Linked DNA regions of Spinactinospora alkalitolerans. The protein of the gene in region 1 interacts with the protein of each later gene in a pairwise test. Links are inferred from orthologs where the notes say so. Each region holds a gene or a part of one and is shown on either strand. Other genes may lie near its edges.

Region 1 (7,449 bases):
GACCGCGTGGAAGAGGCCCCGGGTCAGGCCGCGGGTTTCGCGCAGCGAGCGGCGTTTGATCCGCTCGTAGGCGGCGATGTCGATCCCGGTCCGGTTTTCGGCGGTGCCGAAGGGCCGTCCGCTCTCGGTGCGCCCGGTTGCGGCGTGGCACCAGGCGGGCAGTGTGCCGTGGGCTCGCCGGTAGGCCACGCGAGGCGACTCCGCCGTCCAGGACCCGGCAGGGCGGGAGAAGCGGCGGCCGTGCGGGGCGGTGAGGACCTGCCGGACGTGCGCGGCGCTCACGCCGCCACCGCCACCGGGTACGCGGAGAGTTCGGCCCACACCGAGTGGGCCGGGTGGTCGGGTGGGGCAGTCCAGCCGTAGCGGCGGGAGTGCAGGGCGATCAGCGCCAGACCGCGGCCGTGCTCGGTGTCGAACAGGTCGAGGGCGTCCAGGAGGCGCGGCGGGGCCTGCGGGGCGGAGGGGGCACCGGGCCTGGGGCCGAGGTCGAAGACCCACAGGGCCGCGCAGTCGTGCGGGAAGTGGATCGCGGCGACGAGGAAGCCGCCGTCCTCTCCGGAGGCGGAGTGGGTGACGGCGTTGGTGGCCAGCTCGCTGGCCACGAGCTTCAGCGACTCGGCCAGGTCGGAGGAGGTGGCGTAGGGACGGCGGCAGGAGGCCAGACAGCGCACGGCCCAGGTGCGCAGCTCTGCGGGTGCGCCGAGTGTCCCCGGCAGCGCGAGGCGGTCGAACGCCGGCCCCCACGCACAGCCGGGGTGCGCCGGAGTCGGCCGAGGGATAACGTTGGACATGGTTCTGCTCCCTGCTGCTACAGGCGAGTGGGACAAGGCCCTTGGCGAGTGCTTGCACCACCCGCCAAGGGCCGTTTTGTTGCGCGGACCGGCAGTGACCTTCCCGGGAACCCTGCGTGGCCGAGCCGGTACCGCGATAGTTAGAGTGTCACTCTCCGCAAACAAACATGCAAGTCCTATACGAAAAAATATGTGCGAGTCGCATATCATGATCCCATGAAGAAGCAGAAGCCTGGATCGCCGACCGACAGGAACCCCACCGTGGTGCGCTGGCAGTTGTCGCGGGAACTGAAGCGGCTTCGAGGGGATCGAAGTGCCACTGAAGTGGCAAAAGCCATGCGGATGACGACCTCGATCGTCTTCCGTTGGGAGACGGCGGGCTCCGACGGTGTGGTTCCGGCTCCCGGCACGCTTTCCCGGCTACTCGACTACTACGAGGTCAGCGACGAGGAAGCCCACCGCCTCATGGAGCTCCGGCAGGAGGCACGGACGCGCGGCTGGTGGCAGCCTTACGATCTCGACAAGCACTACGGAACCTTGATCGGGCTGGAAGCAAGCGCCATGGAGATTGAGGCGTACGACCCCCAACTCGTCCCTGGATTGCTACAGACCGAGGACTACATGCGCGCCGTCATCAAGGCGACGCGCCCTGACGCGCCCCCTGAGGTTGTCGAGCAGCGAGTCGAAGTCCGCATCCATCGCCAGAAGGCGTGGGAACGCGGCGCCACTGAACTGTGGATCATCATGGGAGAAGCGGCTCTTCGGCAGATGATCGGTGGCCCACCCGTGATGGATGAGCAACTCGCCCGCCTGCTGGACCTGTCCGACCACCCACGCGTCACGCTTCAGGCAGTCCTCTTCTCAGAGGGCGGCCACGCCGGACTCGAAACGAGCGGGTTCCGCGTACTCCGGCTCTCGGAGATCGACCTCACGGCGGTATACGTCGAGGGAAGGACGAGTAATCTCTATCTTGACTCCGACGAAGACGTCGAAGTCTACGAGAAGGTCTTCAACAACCTCCGCGCAACAGCTTCCGGCGCCCAGACCACCCGGTCGCTGATCGCGGACATCCGGCGCGGGATCCAGAGAGGGTGAACGCCTCCATGCTGTCCCAGGAAAAACTCCCCATCCAGGCAGAAGGATTGTGGCGGAAGTCCTCCTACAGCGGAGGCAATGGCGACTGCGTCGAAGTGGCCGACCTCCGTCCCGCCCGCGGCGTCCGTGACTCCAAGCACCCCGATCGGGCCGCGCTCTTCTTCGGCTCCGCCGAGTGGGCCGCCTTCGTCACCGCGGCCAGGGCGCGGGGCCTCTAGGAGGTCCGGAGGTCAGCGCTCCGGGGGTTGGGCCTCGGGGATCTCCTCTGATTCGGTGCCGACCTCGTCGGCCTCCTTGACCGACTTCCACAACTGGGTGAACCAGGGCTCCCGGGGGCCGGTGGCCTCCGGCTGCTCGGCGTCGTCGTCCTCGCCGTCGAGGATGACGTAGGAGCGCTCGCCCGGGTACTGGTAGTGCAGCCGGGTGCGGGCCTCGCGCTCGATCTGGGCGGGGTCCTGCAGCTCCTCGCTGCGCTGCTCCAGCTCCTCCACGTTCTCCCGCATCCGGGCCTGCTCCGCCCGCAACTGCGCGATCTCGGAGCGCTGCGCGATGTACTCGCGCAGCGGGTAGGCGAGGCTGAGCGCGATCACGCACATGACCAGTGCGAGGACCGCGGCGCGGCTGGTCAGCGCCGGCCGGACCCGGCCGGGCGACCTTCCCCCGCCGCTGCCGTAGCGCCTCGGCGGCTCGGCGGCGGCCTGCGTCGTCCGCGTGGTCTTCCTGCCGGTCGGGGTCCCGGCGGAGCCGGCCTTCGGTGCCCTCGCGCTCCCGTTCGGTCCCTTGGGCCCGGCCGCGCTCCTGGCGGAGCCCGCCTTCTTGGCGGAGCCCGCCTTCTTGGACCCGTTCGAGCCCGTGGCCCCCGACGCCTTCCCGGCCGGACCGCCCCGGGCATCGGAGGTCCGCCTCGACGCCGGGGCGCGGCCGGAGGCACCGGAGGCCGAGGACCCCGCCCCCTTCGAACGGCGGGGCCCCTTCGGCTGCTCCGGCACCTTCGGCACGGGTCGCTAGCCCTCCTGCTTGAACCGCGGGAACGCCGTCGCGCCGGCGTAGATGGCGGCGTCGTCGAGCTCCTCCTCGATGCGCAGGAGCTGGTTGTACTTTGCGACGCGCTCGCTGCGGGCCGGGGCGCCGGTCTTGATCTGGCCGGCGTTGGTGGCCACCGCGATGTCGGCGATCGTGGTGTCCTCGGTCTCGCCGGAGCGGTGGCTGATCATCGCGGTGTAGCCGCTGCGCTGGGCCAGGGAGACCGCGTCGAGGGTCTCGGTGAGCGTGCCGATCTGGTTGACCTTGACCAGCAGCGAGTTGGCCGCGCGCTCGATGATGCCGCGCTGGAGGCGTTCGGGGTTGGTGACGAACAGGTCGTCGCCGACGAGCTGGACGCGGTCGCCGATGGCCGTGGTCAGCTTCTTCCACCCCTCCCAGTCTTCCTCGTCGAGCGGGTCCTCGATGGAGACGAGCGGGTAGGAGTCGAGCAGCTCGCCGTAGTAGGCGGCCATCTCCTCGGAGGTGCGGGTCCTGCCCTCGAACTGGTAGGAGCCGTTCTCGTGGAACTCGGTGGCGGCGACGTCCAGGGCGAGCGCGATGTCGCGGCCCGGGGTGTAGCCGGCCTTCTGGACGGCCTCGACGATGAGGTCCAGCGCGGCGCGGTTGCTGTCCAGGTTCGGCGCGAAGCCGCCCTCGTCGCCGACGCCGGTGCCCAGGCCGTGCGCCTTCAGCACCGCCTTGAGCGCCTGGTAGACCTCGGCGCCCCAGCGCACCGCCTCGCGGAAGCTGGCCGCCCCGACCGGGGCGATCATGAACTCCTGGATGTCGACGTTGGTGTCGGCGTGCGCGCCGCCGTTGAGGATGTTCATCATCGGCACCGGCAGCACGTGCGCGTTGGGGCCGCCGATGTAGCGGAACAACTGGAGGCCGGAGCTCTCGGCCGCGGCCTTGGCGACGGCGAGGGAGGCGCCCAGGATCGCGTTGGCGCCAATGCGCGACTTGTCCGGCGTGCCGTCCAGGTCGATCAGCGCGCGGTCGATCAGCCGCTGCTCCTCCGGGCCGTAGCCCAGGAGCTCGTCGGCGACCTCGTCGTTGACCGCGGTGACGGCCTTCTCGACGCCCTTGCCTCCGTAGCGGTCGCCGCCGTCACGCAGCTCCACCGCCTCGAACTGCCCGGTGGACGCGCCGCTGGGGACCGCCGCGCGGGCGGTCGTCCCGTCGTCGAGCAGGACCTCGACCTCGACCGTCGGGTTACCGCGGGAGTCAAGGATCTCCCGCGCCTGCACTGCCTCGATCGACGACAACGTTGTACTCCCTATGTTCTCTCGCGTCGGGTCGTGGCCCGCGCTCGGCCCGGGCCACATTCGGCGGTTGAACGGCACCGCCCCGCACGGCGGGCGCGATCACCCGCGATCGCCGCGCGAACCACCCCAGAGCCTACCGAGCCGGGTGCCGCCGAGTCTCCCCTCCGACCGAAATTGGTTTAGTCCATTTGAAGAAATCCACTGCTGAGCCGCTCGTCGTTCGCCACCGCGCAACGGTCCGGTACCGCGCGCGAGCGTAACGGGGGTCGGCGTGTCGCGGCCGGATGCGGCCGCGCCGACGGGTCCGGCCGGTGGACGGTCGGGGCGAAACCCGGCCCGGGTGATTGGCTTGCCGGACTCCATCATCTACTATTCCCATCAAAGAAGTAGAAATAAGTGGGAAGGCTCCTCTTCGATGCGAACCCTCGTCCTGCTCGGTATCGTCGGCCTGCTCGCTCAGCTCGTCGACGGCAGCCTCGGCATGGGGTACGGCGTCACATCGGCCACGCTGCTGCTGCTCATCGGCGCCAACCCCGCGGCGGCGTCGGCGACCGTCCACATGGCCCAGATCGGTACCACGCTGGCGGCCGGCGTCTCCCACTGGCGGTTCGGCAACGTGGACTGGAGGGTCGTGCGGCGCATCGCGCTGCCGGGCGGCATCGGGGCCTTCCTCGGCGCCGCGTTCCTGAGTTGGCTGTCCACCGAGGCGGCCGGCCCGCTGATGTCGGGCATTCTGCTCGCCCTCGGCGGCTACATCCTGCTGCGCTTCACCGTGTGGGACACCCCGCGGGGCAACCTCGGCAAGCCCGTCCGGAAAAGATTCCTCGCCCCGCTGGGTCTCGCAGCGGGGTTCATCGACTCCACCGGCGGCGGCGGGTGGGGGCCGATCGGCACGCCCGCGCTGCTGGCCGGCGGCCGGATCGAACCGCGCAAGGTCATCGGGTCGATCGACACCAGCGAGTTCGTGGTGGCGCTGGCCTCCAGCCTCGGCTTCGTCATCGGCCTGGGGCTGTCCGGGATCAACCTCGCCTGGGTGGCGGTGCTGCTGATCGGCGGCGTGATCGCCGCCCCGATCGCCGCGTGGGTGGTGCGGCTGCTGCCGCCGCGCATGCTGGGATCGCTGGTGGGCGGTGTCATCGTGCTCACCAACGTGCACGCGATCCTGGGCGGTGACCTGATCGAGCTGCCCGGCGCCGCGCAGGTGGCCGCCTACCTGACGGCCGTCCTGGCCTGGGCCGGCGCCGTCGCCTGGTCGCTGCGCGCCCACCTGGCCGACCGCGAGGCCGAACGCCGCGTCGCCGCCGGGTCCGCGGGGGTCGAGGAGATCGAGGAGCCCTTCCGCGTGGACGTCCGCGACTGACGCCGGAGCACGGGTCCCCGCGCGGGGCGGGACCGGGACGCGAAGGCCCCCGGTCCCGCCCCGCGCCGTTTCCGCTCCCGTTCCGTTCACCTCGTCCCGTTCCGGGTAAACGGAACGGGACGCAGGCGCGTCAACCCATGTGGGGGTTCGCGCCCGAGCACCGCGCGCCCGCGCGGTCGGAGGAACCTGTGGGGACGACGAGGAGGGACGGCCCGGAGCGGACGGGACCGCACGGGCACGGCGCCCCTGGTGGTGGGCGATGGTGAACCGCGCGCCGGCCGACGCCGCGTTTCCGCCGGTCAAACGGCGCAACGCCGAGCTGGCCCTTATGCTCGTGGCCATCGCGCTGTTCGTCGGCGGCTTCGCCTGGGCCGGCCTGGCGCTGACCGGCGGCGTCCCCACGGCGCTGGGCGTGTACTCCGCGACGTTCGGGGCCCTGGCGCTGCTCCTGCACGTGGTGCTGCGCTTCGCCGCGCCGTGGGCCGACCCGCTCGTCCTCCCGCTGGCGCTGGTCCTCAACGGGACGGGCCTGGTCATGGTCTGGGCCCTCAACGCCGACGGGCCGGACGCCGGCACCGAGGTCGACCGCCAACTGCTGTGGACGGCGATCGGGATGACCACGTGCCTGGTCGTGCTGGCCACGGTCCGCCGACCGCGCAGGCTCCAGCGCTACCCCTACCTGATGGCGGCCGCATCGATCCTGCTGATCGCGATCCCCATCGCGCCGTTCATAGGCCTGGAGTTCTACGGCGCCCGGCGCTGGATCGGCTTCGGCGGGCTCACCGTGCAGCCCTCGGAGTTCGCCAAGATCACGCTGGTCCTCTTCCTCGCCTCCTACCTGGTCATGAAGCGCGGTGCCCTGTCGTTCGCGGTGCGGCGGGTGATGGTCGGCCCGGTGAAGGTCTTCAGCCTGCCGCGGATCCAGGACATGGGACCGATGATGGCGGCCTGGGGCCTGGCCATCCTGCTGCTGGTCGGCACCAGGGACCTCGGGACGTCGCTGCTGCTGTTCGGCCTGTTCCTGGCCATGCTCTACGTCGCCACCCAGCGCAAGTCATGGATCGCGATCGGCCTGGCCCTGTTCCTGGCCGGCGCCTACGTCGCCTGGCTGATGTTCTGGCACGTCCAGCAGCGGGTCACCATCTGGCTGGACCCCTTCGACCCGGAGGTCTACCGCGAGGCCGGCGGCAGCCACCAGCTCGTCCAGAGCCTGTTCGCGCTCGCCGACGGCGGCCTGCTCGGCACCGGCTTCGGCGCGGGCCGGGCCCAGTCGATCTTCGCGGCCGACAGCGACCTGATCCTGGTCTCCGTGGGCGAGAAGCTGGGCCTCGCCGGGCTGATGGCGGTCGTCGTGCTGCTGTTCCTGCTGGTGGAACGCTGCTTCCGGCTGGCACTGGCCTCGCCGGAGCTGTTCGTGAAGATGACGGCCGCCGGCCTGGGGTTCCTGTTCGCCTTCCAGGTCTTCGTCGTCCTGGGCGGGGTCACCCGGCTCATCCCCCTCACCGGCATGACCACCCCGTTCATGTCCGCCGGAGGCTCGTCGCTCATGTCGAGCTGGATCATCATCGGCCTGCTGCTGCGGATGAGCGACACGGTGCGCCGCCCGGCTCCCCCGCCCCTCCAGCACGACGAGCACCCCACCGAGGCGATGCGGCTGGGAGGGCGGCCCGAGGACGCGGCCGACCACACGACCGGCCGGCGCCGCTGACCGGTGCCCGACGGCCGGACGCATACCGGGGTTTGGCCGCCGCAGTGCGCGCAGCGCCGACGGCACGGCGAGTCCGAGCCCTGAGATGCCACCTCATGAACGCGATGGTCAGAGTTCGATGAGCTACCTTTGCGCTACATTCGCGAAGAACCTCCCCCGATCACCGATGGAAGGTCCCGACATGGAGCGCCGGTTCCCGATCGTGCT
Region 2 (5,059 bases), 3.5 Mb from region 1 along the record:
CCGGGGTCGGCCGGAACGGCGCCCCGCGGCCTCAGTGCGGGACCGGCTCCCCGGCCTCCGCACGGAGCGGGCGGTCGGCCAGGCGGGTCCGGACGAACAGCTCCGGGGCCCCGAAGGCGATCCACAGCGACAGCAGCGCGTGGAGGACGTAGGAGACGAGCAGGCCTGCGGCGCCTCCCGGGACGGGGACCAGCACGTGCAGCACCAGGATCAGCAGGATCCCGGTGCTGCCCGTCACATAGCGCGAGGCGCGGGACACCAGCGATCCCTCCGCGCTGTACCAGCCCCGCGCCGCGAGCAGCGAGAAACCTGCGAGCAGGCCGAACAGCGCCCCGCCGAGCACGAAGACGTGCTGCAGCGTGGCGGTCGCGGCGTCGGGCGGGACCGTCCCGGTCCACCCGCGCGGCGCCGTCCAGCCGCCCCAGACCACCGCCTGCCAGACCGCGGCGGTCACCGGGACCGCCAGGGAGAGGGCGAGCGCGCAGGCGATCTGGGTGCGCAGCGGGCGCGCCCGCCACCACCGCAGCAGTGCGGCCTCGTAGCGCAGCACCAGCCACAGCAGCACGGCGCCGACGACCAGGCCGAGCAGGGTGCCGCTGAAGAAGGCGGCGCCGAGGTGGACGCCTGCCAGGGCGACCAGCACGATGAGCGCGGCGGCCGCGGGGCGGGCCCACCGGCGGTCGGTCTTGAGCCCGACGTAGCCGAGCAGCGTCACCGCGCCCTGCGCCGCACCGGCGGGCGCGCCGAAAGTCGTTCCCGGCACCAGCGGGCTCACCCTGAGGGTGTACCACGAGGGCCGAGGGGCGTGCAGGGCGGTCTTCAGCAGGCCGTTGACCAGTGACCCGCCGGTGAGCAGCAGTGAGAGCCGGGTTCCCCAGCCCGTGCTGACGCACCAGAGCAGCAGCGGCACGGCGACCAGGTAGAGCAGGTCGAACCCGTTCGCGAACAGCGCGGAGAACGGCGGTGCGGACCAGCCGCCGATCTCCTGCAGCCGGCTTACGGCCCCGCTCTCGGCCTCCCAGATCGCTTCCATTCCTCACCTCGCGCATCGTCGGGGCCCGGGACGCGCCTCGGTGGCCTGCCGCCACCCCTCACGGGCAAACCAAGCAGGAGACGAGGATAGTGGATCGACGGTGGCGCCGGTCACGCGCGCCTGGCCGGCGTGCTACCGGCCGACGGCCTGTTCGGCCTGGGCGCGCAGGGCGTCGATCGCGGCGGAGGGGTCCTGCGCCCCGTAGACCGCGGAGCCGGCCACGAACACGTCGGCGCCCGCCTCGGCGCAGCGCTCGATCGTCTCGGCGCTGACGCCGCCGTCGACCTGCAGCCACACGGCGGCGTCGCGGGTGCCGACCAGTTCGCGCGCACGGCGGATCTTCGGCAGCACGACGTCGAGGAACCTCTGCCCGCCGAAGCCCGGCTCGACCGTCATGAGCAGCAGCATGTCGAGCTCGGGCAGGAGGTCGGCGTAGGGGTCGACCGGCGTGGCCGGGTTGAGCGCGAGGCCGGCCCTGGCCCCCTCGGAGCGGATGGTGCGCAGCGTGCGCACCGGCGCCTTGGCCGCCTCGGCGTGGATGGTGACGCTGCCGGCGCCCGCCTCGGCGTAGGCCGGGGCCCAGCGGTCGGGATCCTCGATCATCAGGTGGCAGTCCAGCGGCAGCGCGGCGGCCTTGCGCAGGGATTTCACGATCGGCAGCCCCAACGTCAGGTTCGGCACGAAATGGTTGTCCATGACGTCGACGTGCAGCCAGTCGGCGGAGTCCGCGACCGCCGCGGCCTCATCGGCGAGATGGGCGAAGTCGGCGGAGAGGATGCTGGGTGAGATCTGGATTGCCACGATTCCGAGTCTAGCCAGGCCACCGTGGCCGCCTTCAGCGGCCGAGCCTGAGGCACCCGGCAGGACCTCCAGCGGTCTTCCACCGAGGTTCGCGGAAGCGGGGTCGGGTGGTGGCCGGTGGTCAGGCGGCCAAGGTCCGCTGTGCGGCCTTGCCGGTCGGTCGGGCGACGGGTGGCCTTGAGGGAAAAGCGGCGCCGAGGCCGGTGGCGGGTCCGGGACGGCACGCACGATGTCCGTTTTGCAGTGGTCGTCTCGTCGATCTTGACCTTGAGTTTCAACCTCGACCACCGGGGGTCTTGAAGCCTCAGCCGAAGGAGGGGTCCGCGGTGACCGGGCGATCCTCTCGCGCGGCCGAAGGCCCCCCACAGGGATCACCCCGGCGCCGCGCCACCCACGCCGCCTGCTTGGGCTCCAGGCCACAATCGGGGTTTCGGTGCGCGCCCAAGGCGGCGGGCCGCCGCGCCCGCCGACCTCGGCCACAGGAGTTTGAACCCCGGCCCAAGGACACAACCGCACGCCGCAGCTTTGGGCGCGGGCCGAAACCATGGTGCCGTCCCGCGTCCACGGCGTCGGCGTGCGCTTCGCGCGCGGGAGGACGATTTCCGTCTAGGGGCCTTCGGCCACGCGAGAGAATCGCCCTTCAAACCCACGTCGGCCTTATGGGCCCTGAAAACGTTGCGATAACCCCACAAGGTCAAGATCGGCGAGAAGGGGCGCCGATCCGGGGCGCGCGACTTCCGCGGACCTCGCTAGAGCTTGCGCAGCAGGGCGAGGAACATGGCGTCGGTGCCGTGCCGGTGCGGCCAGAACTGCGCGTGGTCGCCCACCGCGACATCGGGGACCTCGGCGAGGTGGTCGGCCGCGCGGACCGGCTCGGTGTCGGAGCGCTCGGCCCGCACCGCGGCCACGATGTCGCGGGTTTCGGCCAGGTGCGGCGAGCAGGTCACGTAGGCGACGACGCCGCCGGACCGCGCGGCGTCGAGCGCCCGGTGCAGCAGGTCGCGCTGGAGCGGGGCCAGTTCCGCGGCGGTGCCGGGGGTGCGCCGCCAGCGGGCTTCGGGGCGGCGGCGCAGCGCGCCCATGCCGGTGCAGGGCGCGTCGACCAGCACCCGGTCGAAGGCGCCGGCGCGCCAGGCCGGGCGGGTGGAGTCGGCGACCACGGTGCGCGCCGCGTCGCGGACCGACCGTTCCACGGCGCCGGCGACGAGCCGGGCGCGGGCGGGCTGGACCTCCGCGGCCAGCAGCCGGGCGTCGCGCTGACCGGCGAGACCGCCCAGCAGGGCCGCCTTGCCCCCGGGGCCGGCGCACATGTCCAGCCAGCGGGCGTCGGAGCCCTCGACGGCGACCCTGGTCAGCGCGAGCGCGACCATCTGGCTCGCCTCGTCCTGCACCGCGGCGCGCCCCTGGCGCACCGCGCGCAGGGCACCGGGGTCGCCCTCGGGCAGGTAGGCGGCGTGCGGCGAATAGCGGGCCTCGGTCGCGCCGTCGCCGATCAGGTCGGCGACGGCGGCGCGGCCCGGCTTGGCCAGCAGGGTCACGCGGGGGCGTTCGTTGTGCGCGGCGAGCAGGCGCTCGGTCTCGGCGAGATCGCCGTCGGGGGCGTCGCCCAGCGCGGCCGCCAGCGCCTCCGCCATCCAGCGGGGATGGCTGTGCACCACGGCGAGGTGCCCGAGCGGGTCGGCGGCGCGGTCGGGGGCCACGATGGGCAGCCACTCCTCCAGGCCGCGCGCGCTCACCCTGCGCAGCACGGCGTTGGCGAAGCGGGCCCGGTGGTGGCCGACGACCTTGCGGGCGACGTCGACCGTCGCGCTGACGGCCGCGTGCGGCGGGATCTTCGTGGCCAGCAACTGGTGCGCTCCCAGCCGCAGGACCGGCAGGACCTCGGCGTCGACCGAGCGCAGCGACCGATCGACGCAGGCGTCCAGGATCGCGTCATAGGTGCCCTGGCGGCGCAGGGTCCCGTAGGTCAGCTCGGTGGCCAGGGCCGCGTCCCGCCCGGTGACGCCGCGCTCGCGCAGCAGGGACGGCAGCAGCAGGTTGGCGTAGGCGTCCCGGGCGTCCACCGCGCGCAGCACCTCGTAGGCGATCCGGCGCGCCGGGTCCTTGGGGGCCGGCGGCGGCGTGCCGCGGCGCTTGGGTCCGCGGCGTGCGGGGCGGTAGGGGGAACGGGAACGGTCATTCACTCTTGATCTGCCTCACGCCGGGAAACTCGGGCGGCCCGCCTTCCGGCGGCCCCGCATCGAGGGTACAGAGGTCTACAGGTCAGCGGGCCGGTGGCGGGGAGCGGCCCTTCTCCTGCGGCCCCGGCGCCGCGAGCCCGAACCGGCGGTTCCGGCGCCCGCGAGACGCCCGGCCCGGCGGGCTCCCGCACCAACGGGGTCCTGCCGGGGATCAGTCCCGCCCGAGCTCCTCCTCCGCGCCGGGGCGCACGCCGCGGGCCCACTCCACGGCCGACATCGAACGCTTGCCCTGCGGCTGGACGTCGCCGAGTTCCACCGGGTGGGTCGCGGTGCCGACCAGGACCCGCTTCTTGTCGGCCGACAGGCGGCCGGGCGGCAGCGCGGGGGCGTCCGGGGCCGGAAGGACCGGACCGAGCTTGATCCGCGCACCGCGGAAGGTGCTCCACGCCCCGGGAGCGGGGGTGCAGGCGCGCACCAGGCGGTCCACCCGCATCGCCGGGGCTCCGAAGTCGACGCGGGCGTCCTCGGAGGTGAGCTTCGGGGCGATGGAGACCCCGTCGGCACTTTGCGGGCGGGCGGCCAGCTCACCGGACTCGATGCCGTCCAGGGTGCGCACCAGCAGGTCGGCCCCTGAGCGGGCGAGCCGGCCGAGCAGTTCGCCGCTGGTGTCGCGGGGACCGATCGGTTCGGTGAGCACGCCGTAGACCGGGCCGGAGTCCAGGGCCGGCTCGATCCGGAACGTGGCCGCACCGGTCACGTCGTCGCCGTGCAGCACGGCGTGCTGCACCGGGGCCGCCCCGCGCCAGGCCGGCAGCAGCGAGAAGTGCAGGTTGATCCAGCCGTGCCGGGGAACGTCCAGCGCGTCCTGGCGCAGCAGCGCGCCGTAGGCCACGACCGGGCAGCAGTCGGGGGCGAGCTCGCGCAGCCGGTCCAGAAACTCCGGTTCGCCGGCCTTCGCGGGTTTGAGGACCTCCAGCCCCGCTTCGGCCGCCCGCTGCGCGACGGGGCTCACCGAGACCCTGCGGCCGCGCCCCGACGCGGCGTC

The links. The genes of interacting proteins can lie anywhere in the genome.
Region 2: the proteins of eno (region 1) and rpe interact in binary tests that used the Escherichia coli proteins (3 or more experiments, as listed by UniProt). The link is inferred for Spinactinospora alkalitolerans from one-to-one orthologs.

The regions. Positions count from the first base shown.
Region 1 is NZ_JACCCC010000001.1:690,615-698,063, reverse strand. Bases 2,033-4,928 are described here. They hold eno (phosphopyruvate hydratase), read right to left. Parts: upstream 4,175-4,928; coding sequence 2,891-4,174; downstream 2,033-2,890. Other genes in these bases: HDA32_RS03330 (sulfite exporter TauE/SafE family protein), read left to right, coding at 4,590-4,928; HDA32_RS03340 (hypothetical protein), read left to right, coding at 2,703-2,894; HDA32_RS03345 (FtsB family cell division protein), read right to left, coding at 2,117-2,482; HDA32_RS03350 (DUF397 domain-containing protein), read left to right, coding at 2,033-2,104. Also shown: HDA32_RS03365 (hypothetical protein), read right to left, coding at 1-282; HDA32_RS03360 (ATP-binding protein), read right to left, coding at 279-791; HDA32_RS03355 (helix-turn-helix domain-containing protein), read left to right, coding at 1,008-1,886; more of HDA32_RS03350, read left to right, coding at 1,895-2,032; more of HDA32_RS03330, read left to right, coding at 4,929-5,534; HDA32_RS03325 (FtsW/RodA/SpoVE family cell cycle protein), read left to right, coding at 5,794-7,242; HDA32_RS03320 (hypothetical protein), read left to right, coding at 7,424-7,449. UniProt on the Escherichia coli protein: Catalyzes the reversible conversion of 2-phosphoglycerate (2-PG) into phosphoenolpyruvate (PEP). It is essential for the degradation of carbohydrates via glycolysis.
Region 2 is NZ_JACCCC010000001.1:4,219,692-4,224,750, forward strand. What follows is about bases 1-2,783. They hold rpe (ribulose-phosphate 3-epimerase), read right to left. Parts: upstream 1,835-2,783; coding sequence 1,166-1,834; downstream 1-1,165. Other genes in these bases: HDA32_RS18680 (phosphatase PAP2 family protein), read right to left, coding at 32-1,033; HDA32_RS18690 (RsmB/NOP family class I SAM-dependent RNA methyltransferase), read right to left, coding at 2,584-2,783. In the rest of the region: more of HDA32_RS18690, read right to left, coding at 2,784-4,017; fmt (methionyl-tRNA formyltransferase), read right to left, coding at 4,226-5,059. UniProt on the Escherichia coli protein: Catalyzes the reversible epimerization of D-ribulose 5-phosphate to D-xylulose 5-phosphate.